Psychroserpens ponticola: one gene and its partners. The protein of the gene in region 3 interacts with the protein of the main gene of each other region in a pairwise test. Links are inferred from orthologs where the notes say so. Each region holds a gene or a part of one and is shown on either strand. Other genes may lie near its edges.

Region 1 (7,468 bases), 880 kb from region 3 along the record:
AAGCATCTTCAACTTTTATTAATGTAGTACTAATATCATGTTCAGGCTTAAATGTTTTATTAACAATTGTAATAGAAGCTTTAGTAGAATAAATGTATGATGTGTACTTAGGATTGGCAAGAAAGGTTAAAGAGCCTTTAATACCTTCTTCTATCTTAGAAAGCTTAGAAACTTCAATATCAGGATTACCTTCAATGTCGCCTTCTAAGATTCCAGCTATTTGTTGTGCTGTAAACTTCATTCTCGCAAAAATAGAAAAAATGTATCACATATTTATATTAGAATTTGAGTTGTTTATTATATCGATAGAAAAAGGAATCCTAAAATTGTTATTAACATTAATTTCTGTAGCTATTACAATTCATAAAAAAAGGCTGTTTTAGAATGTTCTAATCAGAAAAATTAAGCCTTTGGATAACAGATATAGTACTTAGTGACAGGCTTCGACAGTGCTTTTATATTAAACTGATCAGAAGCTTTGGCAATATCTACGACCTTTCCAGATTTTTGAAGAATCTTAATGGTTTGTAGTTTAGATTGATACGCCTGATTTGAAATGCTATCGATAAACACAAAATATTGTGCTTCTTCTTCAGTAATATTATACTTTTCAATTAATTCTTGAAGATGATTCTCTAAAAGTTTTGGCTTTATTGGCTTATTTTTTAGTTTGATTTTTAAGAGGTTTCTATTAATTATCATTTCACATAAATGACTGAGTACAAAATCATCATGATATTGCCAATCTTTCATTGCTGCAATAATATCTGTATCATCAAGCTTTGAAAAGGTTTCTAAAGTTTCATCATCAAAGTTTTCTAAAGACACTTCATTGTTTAAAAAATAATGCAATGCGTTACTTGAAGGAAGCACAATTCCTAAATTAGATAGTTCTTTTGCACGTTTTAAAACCCGTGTTAATAATTGCTCAGCAACTAAACCTGTTTTATGAAGATACACTTGCCAATACATAAAACGTCTAGCCACTAGAAATTTTTCAACACTGTAAATTCCTTTTTCTTCAACCACTAACCTATCGTTTTCTACATTAAGCATAGTAATTAAACGTTCACTATTTACATTACCTTCAGCAACTCCAGTATAAAAACTATCGCGTTTTAAATAATCTGCACGATCCATATCTAACTGACTAGAAATTAACTCACATAAAAATGGTCGTTCATAATCACCTTTAAAAATTTTAATCGCAAGCGTTAAACTTCCGTTAAATTCTTTATTGAGTTTTTCCATAAATAACAATGAAATCTCTTCATGAGAAACACCATTTACGATACTATGTTCCATGGCATGAGAAAAAGGCCCATGACCAATGTCGTGTAATAAAATGGCAGAATACAAAGCTTGTTCCTCTTCATTAGAAACCGTAACTCCCTTAAAACGAAGCACATTAATAGCTTTTTGCATTAAATGCATACAACCTATAGCGTGATGAAAACGTGTATGATTAGCACCAGGATACACTAAATATGACAAACCCATTTGAGTAATTCGACGTAGCCTCTGAAAGTATTTATGCTCAATTAAATCGAAAATTTGAGAACTGGGAATTGTAATAAATCCGTAAATTGGGTCGTTAAAGATTTTAAGTTTGTTACTTGCCATCAAACATTAAAGTTTACATTAATATTAAACAAATATACATGAACACTATAAATATTCTTTGGGTTGACGATGAAATCGATCTTTTAAAACCTCATATTCTTTTCCTAGAACAAAAACAATATAACGTCACGACTTGTCAGAGTGGCACTGAAGCTCTTGAAATTATAGATGACACCAATTTTGATATTGTGTTTTTAGATGAAAACATGCCAGGTTTAACAGGGTTAGAAACCCTAAATGAAATTAAAGAAAAGCGTGCAAATCTTCCTGTTGTTATGATTACAAAAAGTGAGGAAGAATATATTATGGAAGAAGCTATTGGTAATAAAATTGCCGATTACCTTATAAAACCTGTAAATCCGAACCAAATTTTATTGAGTTTAAAAAAGAATTTAGATCACTCAAGACTCGTTTCAGAAAAGACAACTTCTAATTATCAGCAAGAGTTTAGAAAAATTGCTATGGATTTGTCTATGGTGAATTCATATGAAGAATGGAGTGATTTATACCAGAAACTGGTGTACTGGGAATTAAGATTAGAAGACATTGAGGATGTTGGTATGACTGAAATTCTAGAATCTCAGAAAAATGAAGCCAATCATCAATTCGGAAAGTTCATCGAAAAGAACTATAAAGATTGGTTTGATCACAAAAATGATGCTCCAACTTTATCTCACACCTTATTTAAAGATAAAGTTGTACCAGAATTAAGTGATAACCAACCAACACTTCTAGTTGTGATTGATAATTTGCGATATGACCAATGGAAAGCTTTCGAGCCAATAGTGAACAATTATTATAAGAAAACTTCTGAAGCTCCTTTTTACAGCATTTTACCAACTGCAACTCAATACGCAAGAAATGCCATTTTCTCAGGATTAATGCCAAGTGATATGGAACGTCTACACCCAAAACTTTGGAAAAATGATACAGATGAAGGAGGGAAAAACCTTTATGAAAATGATTTTTTACAAGGGCAATTAAAACGTTTAGGGCTTCAGAATTTAAAAACTTCTTATCATAAAATCACAAATCTTAAAGCTGGAAAAAAACTAGTAGAAAACTTTAAAAGCCTAAAAGACAATGATCTTTCTGTAATTGTTTACAATTTTGTAGATATGTTATCACACTCTAAAACTGAAATGGACGTTGTTAAAGAATTAGCATCTAATGACAAAGCATATCGTTCATTAACAGTGAGTTGGTTTAAAAACTCCCCATTACTTGAAATGATTCAGCAAGCACAACAACTCGGATTCAAATTAATCTTAACAACAGATCATGGCACGATTAACGTAAAGAACCCTTCAAAAGTTATTGGTGATCGTGATACAAGTTTAAATTTACGTTACAAAACAGGACGAAGTTTAACTTATGAAGATAAGGAAGTTTTAGCAGAACAAGATCCTAAAAGCATTGGTTTACCTAGCATTACGATGAGTAGTTCTTTCATTTTTGCAAAAAGCGATCACTTTTTGGCTTATCCAAATAACTACAATCATTATGTAAGTTATTATAGAAATACCTACCAACATGGAGGTGTTTCTTTAGAAGAAATGATCATCCCTTTTGTGGTGATGAATCCAAAGTAAAAAAATCCACGTAATGCAAATAAATCCGTTGAAATACACTTTTTTCTAGTTTTTTTCAATATTTATACGTATTATTGCCAATATAAATTTACTTAAACCATACTTTGAGTAAAATATTTAGCATATAAACTGTGGAAATAGATTATAACATAACTGAGTTAGAGTCAGTAACGACTAAGCTTTTAGAGCAAATCAATTCTAGAATTGTATTGTTTCATGGCGAAATGGGTGTTGGAAAAACAACACTCATCAAAGCTATGGTTAAATCATTAGGAAGTACTGATGATGTGACGAGTCCAACATTTTCAATAGTTAACGAATATGAGTCTAAAAACGGAAGCATTTTTCATTTTGATATGTATCGCATAGAAGATGAGATGGAAGCCTTAAATTTTGGTTTTGAAGACTATTTCAATAATGACAACAATTGGTTATTTATAGAATGGCCAGAAAAGGTATCAAACTTACTTCCAGAAGATGTATGTGAGATAACCATAAAAGATAATAATAAGATCTCAAGAACCCTCAAATTGAGCCAAAACGAATTATTAACAAAAAAACCTGCTTATGAGCTCTGCTAAATGCAGAAATAAATAACCCACTTTACACCGCATATTTACTGGCAAGTACGGAAAAACCGTAACCATAAGGCGATTAATCGAACTGTTTTTAACACTCGTTTAACTGTTCAAAACTGCTATCTTGAAGTATCTTTGAACTATTAATTAATTAATCCCTTATATTATGAAAACAAAAAAGTATGTATTAGCCATTGCGATTATTGGTGGATTTGCGTTCACAGCACAAGCAACTGATTTAATCAATTTAGATGGACAAGTTAAAACTGAAATTGCAAAAAAAGCTAAAACGATTCCAAGTAACGGGTAAGACCGATACTAAATCTATTTTAGTAGGGAGTATAATCGCCACTTTTATTGGTATTACTCCGTATTTATTTTACTTATATGAAAGTGTCCCTCAAACTCAAGTTTGGGACACTTTCTTGTTTACATACGATAGTAAAAGTTGGGGAGATGCTAATTTTGCAATATGGGTTTTAGTAAATAAACTAATCCCTTTATCTCTTCTTTTCATATGGTTCTTTACTAATCGGCATTGGTGGTACCATGCGCTTTTAGTTCCGATTGCTATGTATGTATTTCAAATTATTGGTATGTTCAATGATAATATTGGATTTATAGATAAATTTGAATTGATTTATTTAGTACCAGTAATGGCAATTGTTATACCATCAATTTATTTGTTAAGAGCAAGAATGTTTAATCAAATTAATGATGCGGATAAAACCATGCAAGAACTCGAAGAAGAGTTTATGATTAAGCCTACCTCTTTTATGGGAAAAATAAAACAGTATTTCTAAAAAAAATAAATTATATAAAAAAAACACAGCTCTAATTTAGCTGTGTTTTTTATTATAATCAATTCAGTTCATTTGATAATAAATATCATAACGTAGAAAAAAAACTACACAAATATAATATATCAGATAAAAAAATTACATTTGTAAAAATTATAGTTTATAATTTACTCTATATTAATCCCTATATAACAATGAGTAAAACAGTACATCGTATTATTGATCTAATTTCAGAATTGAAATTAAGTGCTCGACAATTTGATATTTCTATTGGTACAGCCAATGGTTATATTTTACGAATGCAAAAAAACAACGCTTCTGTAGGAAGTGATGTGATAGAACGTATCGTCAAAGAATATCCTCAAGTCAATCTTGTTTGGCTTATTACAGGTAAAGGCGACATGTTTATTAGTGAACAACAAAAGCCTAAAGTAAGAACCAATCGAGAAATTGAAGCTTATATCGATAATAAATTGAAATCTAAATGGTCTGACGAAAAGAAAGCACTTTTAGATGAGATATTAAAAGAGATTGAAGATTTAAAGAAATAGAATTATATAGTGATTTTATCTCTTAAGGCTATTAATTTTTTTAAATATTCCTTTTTCTGCATACTATTTTTATTATTAAGCAAAACTATTAATTCTTTTTTCACTGATTTATAATTTTTAGAATCAAACTTTGCTATTTTGAGAAGTTGAATGTTTATTTCATTATTTACTGTTTTAGTAAATGGTCTTGAATGTTTATAATAGCCTATTGTTTTTGATATCAATAATATAAAAATTAAATAAGGAATTGAAAATAGTAAAGTAACTGAAAATTCAGGTATATAATCAACGTTAAATTCTAATATTTTCATTAAAGAATATAATTTATAAATTTCAGCTGTCATTGGAATAAACAAAATGTATCTCCAAATATTTTTACAAGTAAAAAACCAAATAGAAAGCATAGATAAAGTGAATATTTTCAAAGAAATAAACCAAACAAAATATTTGGCGCTATTATAATAATCTCCAAAATCTATTGTAAACAGACTATTACTCCAAACCTGAGTTTGAGGAGCTATCTTATGTGCAAAAAAAACAAATGGCAAAAGAATTATAACAAATAATATAATTAAATCTTTTTTAAGGTTTTTGATAATAAAAAAATTATTTAATGTTCGCATATCTCATAATTTATAAAACTGATTTCTAATATCTATAAGCTTTTTCACATATGTTTCTTTATCACTATTAAAATAAGCCTTTTTAGCATTTATAGTTTCTATCTTTAACTTTTCTAGTTCATTATAATTTTCTTTATTTAGATTATAAAAGACATCATCTATCTCTTCATCTAGATTATTGCGAACCTCACTATAAAGTCTATACTTATTAATTTTCAAAGAAAACAAAAGCAGTATTATAATAAGAGGTATTGTAAAAGGTAGACTTATTATAAACTCAATTTCATCGAACATGGTATTATTTGAATTAAATATACTTGCAAGTTTGAATAACTCGATTATGATTATGATTAAAATAACAGGTCTCCACCAGTGTCTACATGTCAAATACCAAGTAATTGAGAAAACCAAAATTAATACTTTCATCTTTGAAAAAAAGATTAAATCTGAAATATCTAAAAACCCAAAACTATCAATCTCAAATCCTAAAAACATAAAAGTTTTCACACCTTCCAAATCTAAATACTTATCTCCAAAATAAAGCAATGTCACCGAAACAATCAAAATCGAAATCAGCACATCCTTTAACTTAAAATCTTTCATATACCTATAAATATAGAAAATTATCTACATCTAATATATAAATTTTTATGTTAACTATTACAATTATTATTTGTAATTTGAATTTTCAATTCAAAGCTAAATGAGTAAATCAAGATCTCCTTTTACCAAAGCACAATTACTTCCACAGGAAGAAACCCTAGAAATCTTAAAACAAAAAGGCAGTTTATTTATTGGTATCCCTAAAGAAACTTACTTTCAAGAAAAACGTGTTTGCCTCACTCCTGATGCAGTTTCTGCATTAGTTGCCAACGGAAATCGCGTTATGATTGAATCTGGAGCTGGAAAAGGCGCTAATTTTAAAGATAAAACCTATAGCGAAGCTGGAGCTGAAGTCACTAAAGATACAGCTAAGGTATTTTCATGCCCTATAATCCTAAAGGTAGAACCTCCTTCTTTAGACGAAATAAAACTCATTAATCCGCAGACCATACTTATTTCTGCATTGCAACTTAAAACACAGCATAAAAAATATTTCGAAGCTTTAGCATCAAAACGCATTACAGCTTTGGCTTTCGAATTTATAAAAGATGAAGATGGAGCCTATCCTGCAGTGCGCTCATTAAGTGAAATTGCTGGTACAGCTTCTATTTTAATTGCTTCAGAACTACTTTCAAACGTTAATGGTGGTAATGGTTTAATGTTTGGCAACATAAGTGGTGTTCCACCTGTTGAAGTCGTTATAATTGGTGCAGGTACAGTTGGTGAATTTGCCGCACGTTCTGCAATTGGCTTAGGCGCAAATGTAAAAGTATTTGACAATTCAATTACAAAATTACGCTGCCTCCAATCTAGTTTAGGACGCACCATTTACACCTCTACATTACAACCTAAGAATTTAATTAAAGCCTTAAAACGTTGTGATGTAGCTATTGGAGCAGTTAGAGGAAAAAATAGATCTCCTGTAATCGTTACTGAGCCTATGGTAGATACCATGAAAAATGGAGCAGTAATTATCGATGTGAGTATTGATATGGGTGGATGTTTTGAAACTAGCGAAGTTACCAACCACGATAAACCAACTTTTGAATATAATGGCGTGACACATTATTGTGTTCCAAATATTCCTGCACGTTATTC
Region 2 (7,573 bases), 1.7 Mb from region 3 along the record:
CTCTTTTTGCATGTAAAGAAGAACCTAAAGATTATGTTACATTAAGCGGAACAATTACAAATTCTCATGAGAGCAAAACTTTAAAGGTATTCAAAGATAAAGCGTTTGAAAAAATAATAGTTATAAATGAAGATGGAACATTTAGTGACACACTAAAAGTGACTGATGGTGATTATTCTATAAAACATGGTGATGAATTTGGCTCTATCTATTTAAAGAATGGATTTGAATCTTCTATCGAAGTTAATTATGAAGATTTTGATAACACCATCGTTTATAATGGTGATGGATCAGATATTAATAACTATGTGATACAATCGTATTTATTGTCTAATACCTATTTTACTGAAGATTTATTCTCAGATCCAAATACAGAGCGTTTAAACAAAGCTGTTACAGATTACAAAGCTGGATTTAAAAATTTAGAAACTAATTATAGTGGATTAGACTCTTTGCATAAGGCTAATGGTGCCAAGAATATGGAAGGCACTATCAAATCTATAAAAAAATATTTATCTGGAAAAATTGCGTTACGAGAATCACTTCCTGAAGGAATGACTTCACCAACTTTTGAGAATTACATCAATTTTAAAGGAGGAACAACGTCTCTTTCTGATTTAAAAGGAAAATATGTTTACGTTGATATTTGGGCGACTTGGTGTGGTCCGTGTAAACGTGAAATTCCGTCTCTTAAAAAAGTAGAAGAACAATTTCATGGCAAAAACATTGAGTTTGTAAGTATCTCTGTAGACGATGAGAGACGAAGTGGAACTAAAGAGAAAGCTTTTGAATCATGGAAAACAATGGTAAAAGATAAAGAATTAGGTGGCATTCAACTGTTTTCTGATAATGCGTGGCAATCTGATTTTGTTAAAAATTACAAAGTAAATGGGATTCCTCGTTTTATTCTAATAGATCCAAACGGAAACATTGTTAGTCCTGATGCTCCCAGACCTTCAAACCCTAAATTAGTAGAGCTTTTAGAAGAAAAACTTAGTGTTTAAGCTATTTCATTATTAATATAAAAAAGCCGCTCCATATGGAGCGGCTTTTTTATATGTATTTAACTACTATTTTATTATTTATTCTCTTGTTGTTCTTCTTCAACCTGAGGTTGCTCTGGCTGTTTAAATAAATCTAGATACGCTTCGCCTAAAGTTTCAACAACATGACTTGCTATTAGACTTTGATATCCTAAATCTTCAATAGCAATATCAGCAGATTTCCCATGAAGGTAAACACCAAATAAAGTCGCTTGTAAAGGATCATAACCTTGCGCAATCAAACCCGTTATTACACCTGTTAAAACATCACCAGTTCCCGCAGTTGCTAGCCCTGGATTCCCAGTGGTATTGACATAATATTTTTCATTGTATACTGTTATTGTATTTGCGCCTTTAATTACAATTATGCTGTCGTATTTTTTTGAAAAAACTTTAACCTTTTCAAGTTTATCAAAATCATCTTTCCATTTTCCTATTAAACATTCAAGTTCTTTTGGATGTGGTGTTAAAACAGTTTGTTTTGGTAATAATTTCAATACTGTTTTCTTTTTAGAAATGATATTAATTCCATCAGCATCAATCACTAATGGCGCAGTATTGGACTTAAGAAATTTTTCTAAAGCAGTAGCAGATTTAGCAGCTGTTCCCATACCAATTCCTAAACCAATTACTTTAGGTGCGATATCAAAACTAATATCTGTAATTAAATTCTCATCCTTATCTGTAATAACCATAGCTTCAGGTAAAGCTGTTTGCAATATTGAATAACCACATTTAGGAACAAATGTAGTCACCAATCCTGCACCAGAAACTAATGCTGCTCTACTTGCTAAAAGTGTAGCTCCTATTTTCCCATAACTACCACCCAAAATTAATGCATGGCCATAAGTCCCTTTATGAGAAAATTTTTCTCTAGATTGATACATTGGTAACACTTCATGCTTTCCAATAAGGGTGGCATCTGTTTCTGTATTGAATAAAAATTCCCTATCAATACCAATATCAATAACTTCCCATTGTAATGAAAATTTGGATGTGCCTGGTAAAAAGAAAATCAATTTTGGAGATTGAAAACTTAAGGTATGTTTTGCCCACACGACACTATCTTCATTATCAGTGATCTTATCTGTAAAAGCGCCTGATGGAATATCAACAGAAAGTGTATACGCTTGACTAGCTCTAAAATGCATAAACAATTGGGTAACCCATTCATCTACAGGACGATTTAAACCAATACCAAATATCGCATCAATAATTATATCATCCTTATGAATTTGAGGAAAGTCTTGCTTACAAGTCAACATTGCAGGCCATTCTTTTGTAGTTTCTTTAATACGATCATAATTAACTAAAAAGTCTTTTGAACGTTTATCACTACAATTAACAATATAGGTTTTAACATTATAGCCGTGAGTGATTAAATGTCTTGCTACAACTAAACCATCTCCACCATTATTACCTATTCCACAAAACACATGAATAGGAACTTGTGCTCCTTGCATTCTAATATGCAACCAATTAAAAATTTGGATGCCTGCGCGTTCCATTAATTCTGTAGAGGTAATGCCTTGTTTTTTAGCGGTTAACCTATCACCTTCATATATTTGTTCTTTGGAGAAAATTTTCACGTGTACTGTTTTATTTAAAAGTAAAAGTAATACTTTTGGAACTTAATATAAAAACAACTAAACGTAAGTTGTAAATCAAGAATAATGAAAGTTTTAAAATTTGGAGGTACGTCTGTTGGTTCGGTAAATAATATCAATCAAGTCATTTCTATATTAGAAGATAAATCTAAAACAGATAAGGTTATTTGTGTCGTATCTGCTGTTGGCGGAATTACAGATAAACTTCTTAATGTTGGTTACCTTGCTCAATCAAAAAATAACGACTACAAAGATGCTTTCATTGCTATTCAGCGTAGTCATATAAAATTAATTGAAGCTCTTATTCCAAAGAAAAATAAGGAGGTCATAACTTATGTTGAAACTAAACTTAAAGCACTTAAAGACCTCTTAGATGGTTTGTATTTGATAAATGAATTGTCTCCACAAACTTCTGATAAATTAGTAAGTTTTGGCGAATTATTGTCTTCATATATTATTGCAGAAACAATGAAATCGAGAGGGATTCATGCTGAAAGAAAGAACTCACAAGAATTAATAGTTACAAATTCAGATTTCACAAAAGCAGAAGTCATCTACAAAGCCACTAATACTAATATTAAAACTTATTTTAAATCTGCTAATCAAGATATTACCATTTTACCTGGTTTTGTCTCAAAATCTAATCTAGGAGAGCTAACAACTTTAGGTCGTGGTGGATCAGATTTTACAGCTGCTATTGTTGCTGCTGCATTAAAAGTAAAGCAACTAGAAATATGGACAGATGTTAGTGGTATGTACACCGCAAATCCAAAATTGGTAAAGCATGGATATCCTATAAAACGATTGTCTTATCAGGAAGCGATGGAATTGTCACATTTTGGAGCAAAAGTATTATATCCTCCAACGGTTCAGCCTGCATTAGATTTAAATATTCCTATCCATATTAAGAATACATTAAAACCAGATGAACAAGGTACTGTCATTTCAACAGAAACCGAAACGACGATTGTTTCTCCTGTAAAAGGCATTACAAACATAAATGACATAGCACTTCTCACTTTACAAGGTAGTGGAATGGTTGGTATTCCTGGGTTTTCAAAACGATTGTTTGAAACCTTAGCACAAGAAAAAATAAATATCATTTTCATCACCCAAGCATCATCTGAACATTCGATTTGCTTTGGAATTGATATTAAAAATGCTGACCTAGCAAAAACAGCTATTGATACTGCGTTTGAAAATGAAATTTCTTTGCATAAAATTGATCCAATACTTGTTGAAGACCAATTATCTATTATTGCTCTTATTGGTGATAACATGAAAAATTTTCAAGGTATTAGTGGAAAAATGTTTAGTACACTTGGCAAAAACAACATCAATATAAGAGCCATTGCTCAAGGTGCTTCAGAGCGAAACATCTCGGCAGTTATCAATAAAAATGATGTTAAAAAAGCACTTAACGTATTACATGAACGCTTCTTTGAGGTTAAAACAAAACAACTCAATGTATTTATTGTTGGCATTGGCAATGTAGGCGAAAAACTTATTGATCAAATTGCTCAGCAATACAATTTCCTTAAGAAAAAACTAAAAATTGATGTTCGCATCATTGGCATGGCCAATTCTAAAAAGATGATCTTTAATGAAGATGGCATCAACCTAAATGATTGGACAGCTCAGTTCCATTTTGCCGAAAAATCAAACTTACAAGGTTTTTTCAATAAGGTTGTTGATATAAATTTACGCAATAGCATTTTCGTGGATATTACTGCAAATGAAGGCGTTTCTAATTGGTATGATGATTATTTAAAACAAAGTATTGCTGTTGTTGCTTGTAATAAAATAGCATGTTCAGGAACGTACGAAAACTATAAAAAGTTACAAGATTTATCTTTGAGTTACAATACTCCTTTCCTTTACGAGACTAATGTTGGTGCAGGTTTACCAATCATAAATACACTTAATAATTTAATTGCATCAGGTGATAAAGTAACGAGTATTCAAGCTGTTTTGTCTGGAAGTTTGAATTTTGTTTTTAATAATTTCAGTGATCGTACAAACTTTCATGATACAGTTAAACGTGCTCAATTTGAAGGTTATACAGAACCAGATCCTAGAATAGATTTAAGCGGAATTGACGTTGCAAGGAAAATATTAATTCTAGCTAGAGAAAATGGCGGAAGTATGGAAATTGAAAACATCGATAACCAGTCTTTTTTAACCCAAACTAATCTTGAAAGTTCAACCGTAGATAATTTCTACAAAACACTAAAAACTGAAGAAGCACATTTTCAAAAACTTTACGCTTCTGCAAAAGCAAACAACTGTCAGCTTAAATATGTCGCAGAATACAAAAATGGAAAAGCAAAAGTTGGCTTAAGAGAAATCCCAGAAGGTCATCCATTCTATAATCTCGAAGGTAAAGATAATATTGTCATGTTCTACACAGAACGTTATCCTGAACAACCTTTAATAGTTAAAGGTGCTGGTGCTGGTGCAGATGTTACGGCTTCTGGATTATTCGCTGACATTATTAAAATTGGTAACAAATAAAGACTTCTTTTTTGTGGAAAAAGACATGAACCAAATACATATTTTCTCTCCTGCAACTGTTGCAAATGTCTCTTGTGGATTTGACGTCCTTGGCTTTTGTTTAGACACTATAGGAGATGAAATGATCATTAGAAAAACGCCTCAAAAAGGAATATGCATTTCAAAAATTGAAGGTTATGATTTACCTTTTGAAACTGAAAACAATGTGGCTGGAGTTTCTGCTCTTGCATTATATAATGATGCTAATCCAGACTTCGGATTTGAAATAGAAATCTATAAAAAAATCAAGCCTGGAAGCGGCATTGGAAGTAGTTCGGCTAGTGCTGCTGGAAGTGTTTTTGCAATGAACGAATTACTCGGAAAACCGTATAACAAAACACAACTCACCAACTTCGCTATGAAAGGCGAAGCTTTAGCAAGCAAGTGTGAACATGCAGACAACCTAGCTCCTGCCCTTTTTGGTGGTTTTACTTTAGTTAAAAGTCTGGCTCCCTTACAGGTTTTACAATTACCCACTCCTAAAGACCTTTATGCCGTTGTCATTCATCCACAAATAGAAATTAAAACCTCTGAATCTAGAGCGATTCTTCCTCAAGAAATCCCATTAAAAAATGCCATCACACAATGGTCAAATGTTGGTAGCTTTGTTCATGCTTTACACACCGAAGATTATAATTTATTAAGTGATAGTCTTAATGATGTGATTGCTGAACCTTATCGCTGTCAACTAATTCCGTATTTTGATGATGTGAAACAAAGAGCTTTGAAACATGGTGCTTTAGGATCAGGAATTTCAGGATCTGGTCCTTCTATATTTAGTTTATGTAAAGGATTAGACAGTGCAGAAAAGGTAAAAACTGCAATTCAAAACGTTTATTCTCAAACTTCTATTGATTTTGAAATTCATTTGTCAAAAATTAACACAGAAGGTATAAAAATATTATAACGATCATGAATTATTTCAGTTTAAACAAAAAAGCACCAAATACATCTTTTAAAGATGCTGTTATTAAAGGCTTAGCTCCAGACAAAGGCTTGTATTTCCCAGAACATATCACACCTTTGCCAAAGTCATTTTTTGAAAACATAGATCAACTTTCTTATTCTGAAATTGCCTTTCAAGCTATAAAGCAGTTTGTAAGTCCAGAAATTCCTGAATCGGTTTTAAAAGTGATTATTGAAGAGACATTGAATTTTAATTTCCCAGTTATTGAATTAGATAACAACATCTCTACTTTAGAATTATTTCACGGACCAACAATGGCTTTTAAAGATGTTGGAGCGCGTTTTATGGCAAGGTGCTTAGGTTATTTTAATACCAATAACACGAAAGTAACAGTTTTAGTTGCGACTTCTGGTGATACAGGAGGTGCAGTTGCAAATGGTTTTTTAGGAGTTAAAGGTGTAAATGTTGTGATTTTATATCCTTCAGGTAAAGTAAGTGATATTCAAGAAAAACAATTGACGACACTTGGTCAAAATATCACAGCACTTGAAGTTGATGGTGTTTTTGACGATTGTCAAGATATGGTGAAACAAGCGTTCTTAGATGAAGACTTAACTAGTAAAATGCAGTTGACCTCTGCAAACTCAATTAATGTTGCAAGATGGTTGCCTCAACTGTTCTATTTTATGTTTGCTTATAAACAACTTCATCATAAACACAAAGAGATTGTATTCTCTATTCCTAGTGGGAATTTTGGAAATATTTGTGCTGGAATGATGGCTCAAAAATTAGGTTTACCAATTCAACATTTTGTTGCCTCAAACAATGCAAATAATGTGGTGACTGAATACTTAAAAACAGAAACGTATATCCCGAAACCTTCTGTACAAACCATAAGTAATGCTATGGATGTTGGGAATCCGAGTAATTTTATTCGCATTCAAGAAATTTATAACAATGATTTTAGTATTCTCAAAGAAAATCTATCTTCTTATAGTTTCACTGATGAAGAAACAAGAGTTGCTTTAAAAGATATTTACACGACGTATAACTACATTGCAGATCCTCATGGTGCTGTTGGCTATTTGGGTTGTAAATCATATTTAAAAAACAATTCAAATTCGCACTGTGTGTTTTTAGAAACAGCACATCCAACAAAATTTTTAGATGTCGTAGAATCTGTTATTAAAACAAAAATTGATTTGCCACCTCAAATAGAAGCAGTTATGGATAAAGAAAAAGTAGCGACATCAATTTCTAATTACGAAGACTTAAAAGCATTTCTTATTCAGAAAAACAAAGCTTAAATCACAAAAAAATACACCATAAAAAAGTGGCAAATGGCACCTCCTAAAACGAAAAAATGCCAAATCACATGGTTATAAGGGATTCTTTCTACCGCATAGAACACAATACCAACCGTATAGAATAAACCTCCTGCAAATAACAATAACAATCCGTTT
Region 3 (7,482 bases):
GTAACGTCTTTATTAGATATAAAAATGTATCTTTAATCACTCTTTTTTGAACATTTAAAATAGTCAATTTACATGAAAAATATAATCTTATTTCTTTCACTATCATTACTGATTTCTTTTAATGCTTCTTCACAAGATGAGCAGATCAATATTGAAGCTATTAATAATTATAAATATGTCATAATTCCCTTAAAGTTTGAAGTGTTGAGCGAAGTAGATCAGTATCAAATCAATTCATTAACAAAATTTTTATTTAATAAATATGGCTATGCAGCGTTTCTAGAGAATGATTCGTTTCCAGAAGATTTACGTCAAAATGGATGCTTGGCTCTTAAAGCAGATGTTATTAAAGTTAAAGGGGGTTTTTTAAGTACACGACTTAAAATTAACCTTATGGATTGTAATGGGCAGTTGGTTGTGTCTTCAAAAGTTGGGAAAACGAGAGAGAAAGAATTCAAAACGGCATATAATTTAGCAGTACGAAATGCATTTCAAAGTTTTCAGTTTCATAATTACAAATACAAACCAAATCCAAATGCAGCAATTGTAACTTCTAGTACTACAAGTTTAGTAAAGCCAAATGTAGAAGACACTAAAGTTGCTCAAGAAGAAATAGAACGTTTAAAACAAGAAGTTGCTTCTCTAAAAGAAGAAAAGGAAGTCAACAAAACCGTAATTGTACCAGTAGCTGAAACTTCTATAAACAATAAGAAGATTATAAAATCAACAGCGTTAAAAACGAATGTCAGCATACTCTACGCACAGCCTATTGATAACGGTTTTCAAGTCGTTGATAAAACACCAAAAGTAATCATGATACTTTTAGTAACACCAAAAGAAAACACGTTCATTGTAAAAGACCAAAACGCGATTGTTTATAAAGAGGACGGATTTTGGTACTTGTCAAAAAATGATGGTAATGTAACGTCTTTAGAGCGTTTAAATATTAAGTTCTAGTAACCGTATTTGTCTTTCCAGCGTTGCTTTAAAAATTCACGTTGCGCATTTTCTCTTGTGTTGTTTCCAGGATTATAAAGGGTTGTGTTTATAATCTCTTCTGGTAAGAATTCGTGATTTGCAAAATTGTTGTCATAACTATGTGCATATTTATAATTATCGCCATAGCCCAATTCTTTCATTAATTTTGTAGGTGCATTTCGTACGGAAAGAGGTACAGACAAATCTCCAGTGTCTTTAACTAATTGTTGTGCTTTACCAATTGCTTCGTATGCAGCATTGCTCTTTGGAGACGTAGCTAAATAGGTAGCACACTGACTTAAAATAATTCGTGATTCAGGATAGCCAATTATAGAGACTGCTTGAAAAGTGTTATTCGCTATCACTAAGGCAGTAGGATTTGCATTACCAATATCTTCACTAGCTAAAATAAGTAAACGTCTGGCGATGAATTTTACATCTTCACCTCCTTCAATCATTCTCGCCAACCAATATACAGCTGCATTAGGATCACTACCTCTAATCGATTTTATAAATGCCGAAATGATATCGTAATGCTGTTCTCCAGTTTTATCATATCTAACCGTGTTGTTTTGTACTTTCTCTGAAACAATTTCATTTGTAATTACAATCTTTTCATCACTTGTAAATGAAGTAACAATAAGTTCAAAAGCATTAAGTAATTTACGAGCATCACCTCCAGAAAGTCTAATAAGTGCTTCTGTTTCTTTTAGTTTTATGTTGCGCTTTGATAGTGAATCGTCTTCTTTTATGGCACGCTTTAAAAGCGCTTCTAAATCGGATTTGTCAAATGCATTTAAAACATATACTTGACATCTTGAAAGTAATGCTGGAATCACTTCAAAACTTGGGTTTTCTGTTGTGGCACCTATTAATGTCACCCAACCTTTTTCAACAGCTTGCAAAAGTGAATCCTGTTGAGATTTGCTAAACCGATGAATCTCATCAATAAACAAAATAGGATTTTTAGTGGTGAACAATCCACCTCTTTGCTTGGCTTTGTCTATAACGTCTCTAATGTTTTTAACTCCAGAATTGATAGCACTTAGCGTATAAAAAGGTCTGTTAGACTCATTGGCTATAATGTTCGCTAGTGTCGTCTTCCCAGTTCCAGGTGGTCCCCAAAATATCATGGAAGCTATGGCTCCATTTTGTAATTGTTGAGTTAAAACGCCAGTTTTGCCAACTAAATGCGACTGACTTAAATAATCATCAAGTGTTTGCGGACGTAATCGTTCTGCTAATGGTTCGTTCATATTGTAAAATTACAAAAATGAATGTGACAATATTTCATAGTTTTAATAAATGGAGAGCATTTTGCTAATTAAATTCTAAATTTGAAGATGAGTCAAAACCAACAACAGTTTAAATATTCTACAGGAGTCGTTGCGTATCCTGTGTTTTTTGTGCTTTTTATTTGGGTTGTGTTTTGGTTACAAGTGCGTTTTTTTCCAGTAATTAAAACGTTTGGCGTGTATCCTCAAAAGCTTGAAGGACTAAGTGGTATTTTATTTAGCCCTTTTATTCATGCAGATATTCAGCATTTATATCACAATAGTATTCCGCTGTTTATCCTTTCGGTAGCCTTATTTTATTTCTATCGAAAAATTTCTTGGAAAGTCATTTTCTATGGTATTTTACTTTCAGGATTAATTACATGGATAATTGGTCGACCTTCAAATCATATTGGAGCAAGTGGTTTAGTCTATGTGCTCGTAAGTTTTATTTTCTTTAAGGGCATTTTTGCTAAGCATTACAGATTAGTTGCTTTATCTCTAATTATTATTTTTTTATACGGAAGCATGATTTGGTACGTGTTTCCTGTTAAGGAAGGTATGTCTTGGGAAGGACATTTGGGCGGATTAATATCTGGATTGTTTTTTGCAATTGTTTTTAGGAAATCGGTCGCAAAGCCAGAACGTTATGTTTGGCAGCAGCCAGATTATAACGAAGATGATGATCCGTTTCTAAAGCACTTTGATGAAAACGGAAACTTTATTGAAATTTCAGAACCTGAAATCGAAGATGAGATGCCTTCCGAAGAAAACACATTGAATATTACCTATACATTTAAAGAAAAAAAGGATTAACGTCTTTGCCTTACAGCCTCATAAAGAAACGCACCACAAGCTACAGAAACATTTAAAGATTCAATTTCCCCTAAGATTGGCAATTTTGCCTTATCATCTGAAACTTTTAATACGGAAGGATTAATGCCTTTACCTTCGGAACCCATTACGATTGCACATGGTTCTTTAAATGACACATCATAAATGGTGTCTTCAGCTTTTTCGGTTGCTGCAATTACTTTTATTCCAGAAGCTTGCATGTAAAATACAGCATCTTTAATATGATCAACTTTACAAATCGGGATTTTAAAAATTGCGCCTGCACTTGTTTTTATAGTATCACCATTTACAGGAGCTCCTCCTTTTTTCTGAATGATAATTCCTGAAACTCCTGTGCATTCTGCAGTTCTTATAATTGCACCAAAATTTCTGACATCACTTAATTGATCGAGGAGAAGAAAGAGAGGTGTTTTACCAGATTCTAAAACCGATTCGACTAAGTTTTCAATCGTATAGAAACTTATAGGAGCTATTTGAGCTATTGCGCCTTGATGATTTTGTTTAGAAAGTCTGTTTAGTTTTTCTACTGGAACATAAGATATATTGAGACGTTCTTTTCTTAGTAAGTCTTCTAATTCTGAAAATAAATCACCTCGTAATCCCTTTTGTAAAAATACTTTATCAATATTTTCTTCAGATTTAATGGCTTCCATAATTGCACGAATACCAAAAATTGTAGTCTCTTTTTCCATGGGTCAAAGGTATAAAAAAAACCACCTTATAAAAGGTGGTCTGATAATTATGTATTGTTAAATTAGTGTTTAATTATTTTTTTAGTGATAGATCTCGTGTCTGACGAAATTCGTACAAAGTAAATTCCAGAATTATAACTTGAAACATTTATTTCATTAGAATTACTTACTTGACTTATTATAGCTCCAAGACTATTGTAAATTTCAATTTTATTGATTTGATGTGTTGAATTTACTTTGATAACATCAGTGGCAGGATTTGGATACACTGTTACATCTTCAAATGCAAATTCTTCAGTGCTTAAAACATCACAAGGTTCATTTATACCTGAGTTTAATTCTATTGGATTTCCAGGAGTTAAATCACGTCCAGTAAAAGCTGGGTTATCATAACCATATTTATGTGCTCGAAACACTAAATTTGGAATACCTTCAGGATCATCTCCTTGTGATAATATTCCAGTTGCTCCAGAAGGATTAATATATTCCCAAACGATATTTTCATTAGAATCAATCTCAAAGAAGTATCCAGAATCACCATCACAAATCAAGATGTTTCCATTGGGAAGTACTTGAGCACCAGATAGTATTCTTGAAAAGAAATTAATAGGATCAACAGGATTGGTGTACGTATAATCCGTAGCTGTTGGTCCATAAGCTGTGTTTGACGTGTAATCATATACACCAGGAGCTGTAGTTGGAGGTGTTAAAATAAAGACTTCTGAAAAACTAGGTGTTCTTGAGAAGCCATTGTTATATAAAATCAACTGACCAGCATTTGGCAAACCATCAGGAATCCAATGTGGATAATGTTGTCCGAAAAGCTTTTGATCGTTTTGAGTGCCTTGTCTATAGGATTGTGGGTTTCCCCATCGATACAAAAAGTCGCCACCTTTATTGTAAATTCCACCAGTATCACCAGAAGCTTCAGCTGTTGATGTTGAATGATCAATAATATAAATTTCACTCATATGTCTCGCGCTCATTACAATTTGATCAAGATTGTTATTGTATTGTATGGAGTTCATGTGTAGCCAATTTTCACTTCCACTTAAACCACCTAAAAAATTAATGTCAAGTAATTGTGGATTGTTTTCAACAACACCAAAATTATCTTTAGTAACATCAAAATCTTGAATTAAATGGTCTTTGATATTCCATTCCCAAACTACATTAGCTTGATTAATACCCAAAGGTTCGATCTCTAAAATCTGTTCATTAAATAGCACACCATCTGTAAGTAGGTTTGGATCACGACCTGCCTGAATTGCTTCAGCATTAGACATTATTGTAACCGCTAGTATTAATATATTTCCGTTTGGCATCGGGAAAATATCATGATGTTGTATTGTGGTGTCATCAGACATTGTAAAGCTCCACGTTAGGTTGCCTTCCCAATCAAATTTTTCAACTATTCCACCTGTGCCACCAAACATTATAGTCGTATTTGTTACTTTTCCTGCTCTTAATAATGAGCCATCTTCTAAAAGATAAACTGCATTTCCTGGAGGAAAGGCACTAGTCCATTGGTTCACGACTTCTCCACAACTATTTATGAGATAGGTTTCAGTTAGAGATGTAAATAATGTTAATCCGTTATACGTGTCGTTTTGATTATAGGAAATTACTCCAACGGTATTCTGAGATACTAATCCTGAACTAAATGCGATAAAGACTAAGAGCGTTGCAATTTTTTTTAATGTCATAATTATAATATTGTTGAATACAATGAATAATGTTAGAAACCTTAAACTATACTAGCTTTAATTTCACTGAAATCATTTTTATTCAAAACTAATTTTTCTTTTTCAATGGGATAAAGGTATGAAAAAAGGCTTTTTCAGGGTTTGTTTTGTGAATAAGATTAAGTGAATATTACTAAAAAGTGGCCGTTAAACTTAAGTGCACTTTAGAATCAGATAATTTAAATTGTTGATTTTCTGATTTTCCGCTAGAATAGTTAAAACGAAATAAACCAGCTTTACTAAGTAGCCCAAACCCAAATCCAAATCCAAATAGCTTTCCTTTTTGGTTGCTTATCTTGTTTTCAAAGTAAGCAGCATCAATAACTGAATGTACATAAATGTCGCGATTTAATCGATAACGATATTCGGTATTAATCACGCCATACATGTTAGCAATCAAACTATTTTCTTCAAAACCACGAATAGAATTAATACCTCCAAATCTAGGAAGTTCATTTTCAAGAAACGTTTCAGAATCTATAATTTGACCACTTCCTCTAATATAAATACTATTCCGATCATTAAGGTTAAATATTTTATATGTATTTAGTGTAAACTTCGTTTGGTTTTCATGGACATCGTCAAATGTTCTATTTCCAAATCCACCAGTAATATCAAACAAGAAATTTACGGAAAATAGGAAGTCATAATTTTGGCGTTTGGTGTAAATATAATTCGTAAAATAATAACTTGAATTAAAATCATTAATTGAAGATACTTGAGTGTCTAGTAAGTCTGAAGAATTGACACTACTCAAACCAACACTTACAAGATGATTAGAATTTATTTGGTAATTGAGTTTTGCAGATTGTCTTGCAGTTACAAAAGTAGAATCTTTCCTGAAAATATTTAAGTTGACTTCAACGCCTAAAGGAGAACCAAACATATATGGCATTGTAACGTTGCCATCAAAGGTTTGTTGATCATTCTCATCGCTTTTATAAAGTAGCTTTAATGTCTCGCCATAATTAAGATTGTTGGTGAGACTTAAGTTTAGATATCCATCAAATTCTATTTTGTTAGTGTCTTCATTGGTTCCGAAACCTAAAAAGCCATCAAAAGAATTACTCTTGGTTTTTTCTATATACATATATAGTATTGTAGAATCTTTTGTAAATAGCACTTCAGGATCTTTAATCTGATTAGCAAAACGTAAATCATTAAGCTCAGACGTTTTTTCTTTAATACGAGATAAGTTAAAGCGTTGCCCAATTTTAATCTTCATATAATGTTTTATATATGTCTTCGGAAACTTTTCATAGCCCTTAATAATTATTTTATCTATTGAACGCTCAATAGGCAGTGATAATTCTAAGTTTGCTGAAAGGCTACTATCACTCTCTTTCTTAATATCTTTTAGTTGAAGAGTTGAAAAGGGTTTGCCACGATTAGCAATTTCAGTATTTATAAACTTTAAAGTGTTTTCTAATTTAGAAATAGGAAGCGTAAATGACGTTCCTTCTGATTTTATATCAGCTACTTTTAAAATGTCTTTATCAATTAAACCATTATGAATTATGGTAATAGAATTATAGCGTGCCTTTAAACTGAATTTTGCTTCATATAAAGAATCATTCTGCCGTTTAATTTTTAATAACTGACTATTTATATGGCCAATAGATAAAAATCGTTTGGCTATTGAATCGATTTCGATTTTTAGAGTAATATAATCCTTAAAAAAATTTTCATATCCTATTGAATCAATAACTTTGGTTTCTAATTCATCACTTCCAATAACTTTAAGTTCTAGATTTTGAGAATAAATTTTCACAAAAAAAAGAAAAAACAGAATAGCAATGTAAGTATGAAATTTATTAGGCATGTACTGGATTGTTTTTCAAAACTAACGCAAATTAACAAGTAAAAATATGCAAGTAATAAAATAATTTAGGAAACTTTTAAAAATTAATGGCTTAGCATTTGAAAAATTGATATTTA

What was found.
Region 1: the proteins of rlmB (region 3) and tsaE interact in binary tests that used the Escherichia coli proteins (3 or more experiments, as listed by UniProt). The link is inferred for Psychroserpens ponticola from one-to-one orthologs.
Region 2: the proteins of rlmB (region 3) and MUN68_RS09930 interact in binary tests that used the Escherichia coli proteins (3 or more experiments, as listed by UniProt). The link is inferred for Psychroserpens ponticola from one-to-one orthologs.

The regions. Positions count from the first base shown.
Region 1 is NZ_CP116221.1:1,427,079-1,434,546, reverse strand. Bases 2,316-5,071 are described here. They hold tsaE (tRNA (adenosine(37)-N6)-threonylcarbamoyltransferase complex ATPase subunit type 1 TsaE), read left to right. Parts: upstream 2,316-3,346; coding sequence 3,347-3,796; downstream 3,797-5,071. Other genes in these bases: MUN68_RS06350 (hypothetical protein), read left to right, coding at 4,788-5,071; MUN68_RS06355 (hypothetical protein), read left to right, coding at 4,219-4,596; MUN68_RS06360 (hypothetical protein), read left to right, coding at 3,960-4,103; porX (T9SS response regulator signal transducer PorX), read left to right, coding at 2,316-3,215. Outside these bases: lpxD (UDP-3-O-(3-hydroxymyristoyl)glucosamine N-acyltransferase), read right to left, coding at 1-241; MUN68_RS06375 (HD domain-containing protein), read right to left, coding at 403-1,626; more of porX, read left to right, coding at 1,662-2,315; more of MUN68_RS06350, read left to right, coding at 5,072-5,144; MUN68_RS06345 (hypothetical protein), read right to left, coding at 5,147-5,455; MUN68_RS06340 (hypothetical protein), read right to left, coding at 5,771-6,370; MUN68_RS06335 (alanine dehydrogenase), read left to right, coding at 6,471-7,468. UniProt on the Escherichia coli protein: Required for the formation of a threonylcarbamoyl group on adenosine at position 37 (t(6)A37) in tRNAs that read codons beginning with adenine.
Region 2 is NZ_CP116221.1:2,214,018-2,221,590, forward strand. What follows is about bases 356-3,216. They hold MUN68_RS09930 (NAD(P)H-hydrate dehydratase), read right to left. Parts: upstream 2,633-3,216; coding sequence 1,079-2,632; downstream 356-1,078. Other genes in these bases: MUN68_RS09925 (TlpA family protein disulfide reductase), read left to right, coding at 356-1,004; thrA (bifunctional aspartate kinase/homoserine dehydrogenase I), read left to right, coding at 2,717-3,216. Also shown: more of MUN68_RS09925, read left to right, coding at 1-355; more of thrA, read left to right, coding at 3,217-5,164; MUN68_RS09940 (homoserine kinase), read left to right, coding at 5,190-6,110; thrC (threonine synthase), read left to right, coding at 6,116-7,417; PAQR family membrane homeostasis protein TrhA, read right to left, coding at 7,414-7,573. UniProt on the Escherichia coli protein: Bifunctional enzyme that catalyzes the epimerization of the S- and R-forms of NAD(P)HX and the dehydration of the S-form of NAD(P)HX at the expense of ADP, which is converted to AMP.
Region 3 is NZ_CP116221.1:548,282-555,763, forward strand. Bases 1,933-4,702 are described here. They hold rlmB (23S rRNA (guanosine(2251)-2'-O)-methyltransferase RlmB), read right to left. Parts: upstream 3,800-4,702; coding sequence 3,065-3,799; downstream 1,933-3,064. Other genes in these bases: MUN68_RS02325 (replication-associated recombination protein A), read right to left, coding at 1,933-2,234; MUN68_RS02330 (rhomboid family intramembrane serine protease), read left to right, coding at 2,322-3,068; MUN68_RS02340 (aryl-sulfate sulfotransferase), read right to left, coding at 3,862-4,702. Outside these bases: MUN68_RS02315 (YjjG family noncanonical pyrimidine nucleotidase), read left to right, coding at 1-36; MUN68_RS02320 (hypothetical protein), read left to right, coding at 73-957; more of MUN68_RS02325, read right to left, coding at 954-1,932; more of MUN68_RS02340, read right to left, coding at 4,703-5,505; MUN68_RS02345 (outer membrane protein assembly factor), read right to left, coding at 5,678-7,366. UniProt on the Escherichia coli protein: Specifically methylates the ribose of guanosine 2251 in 23S rRNA.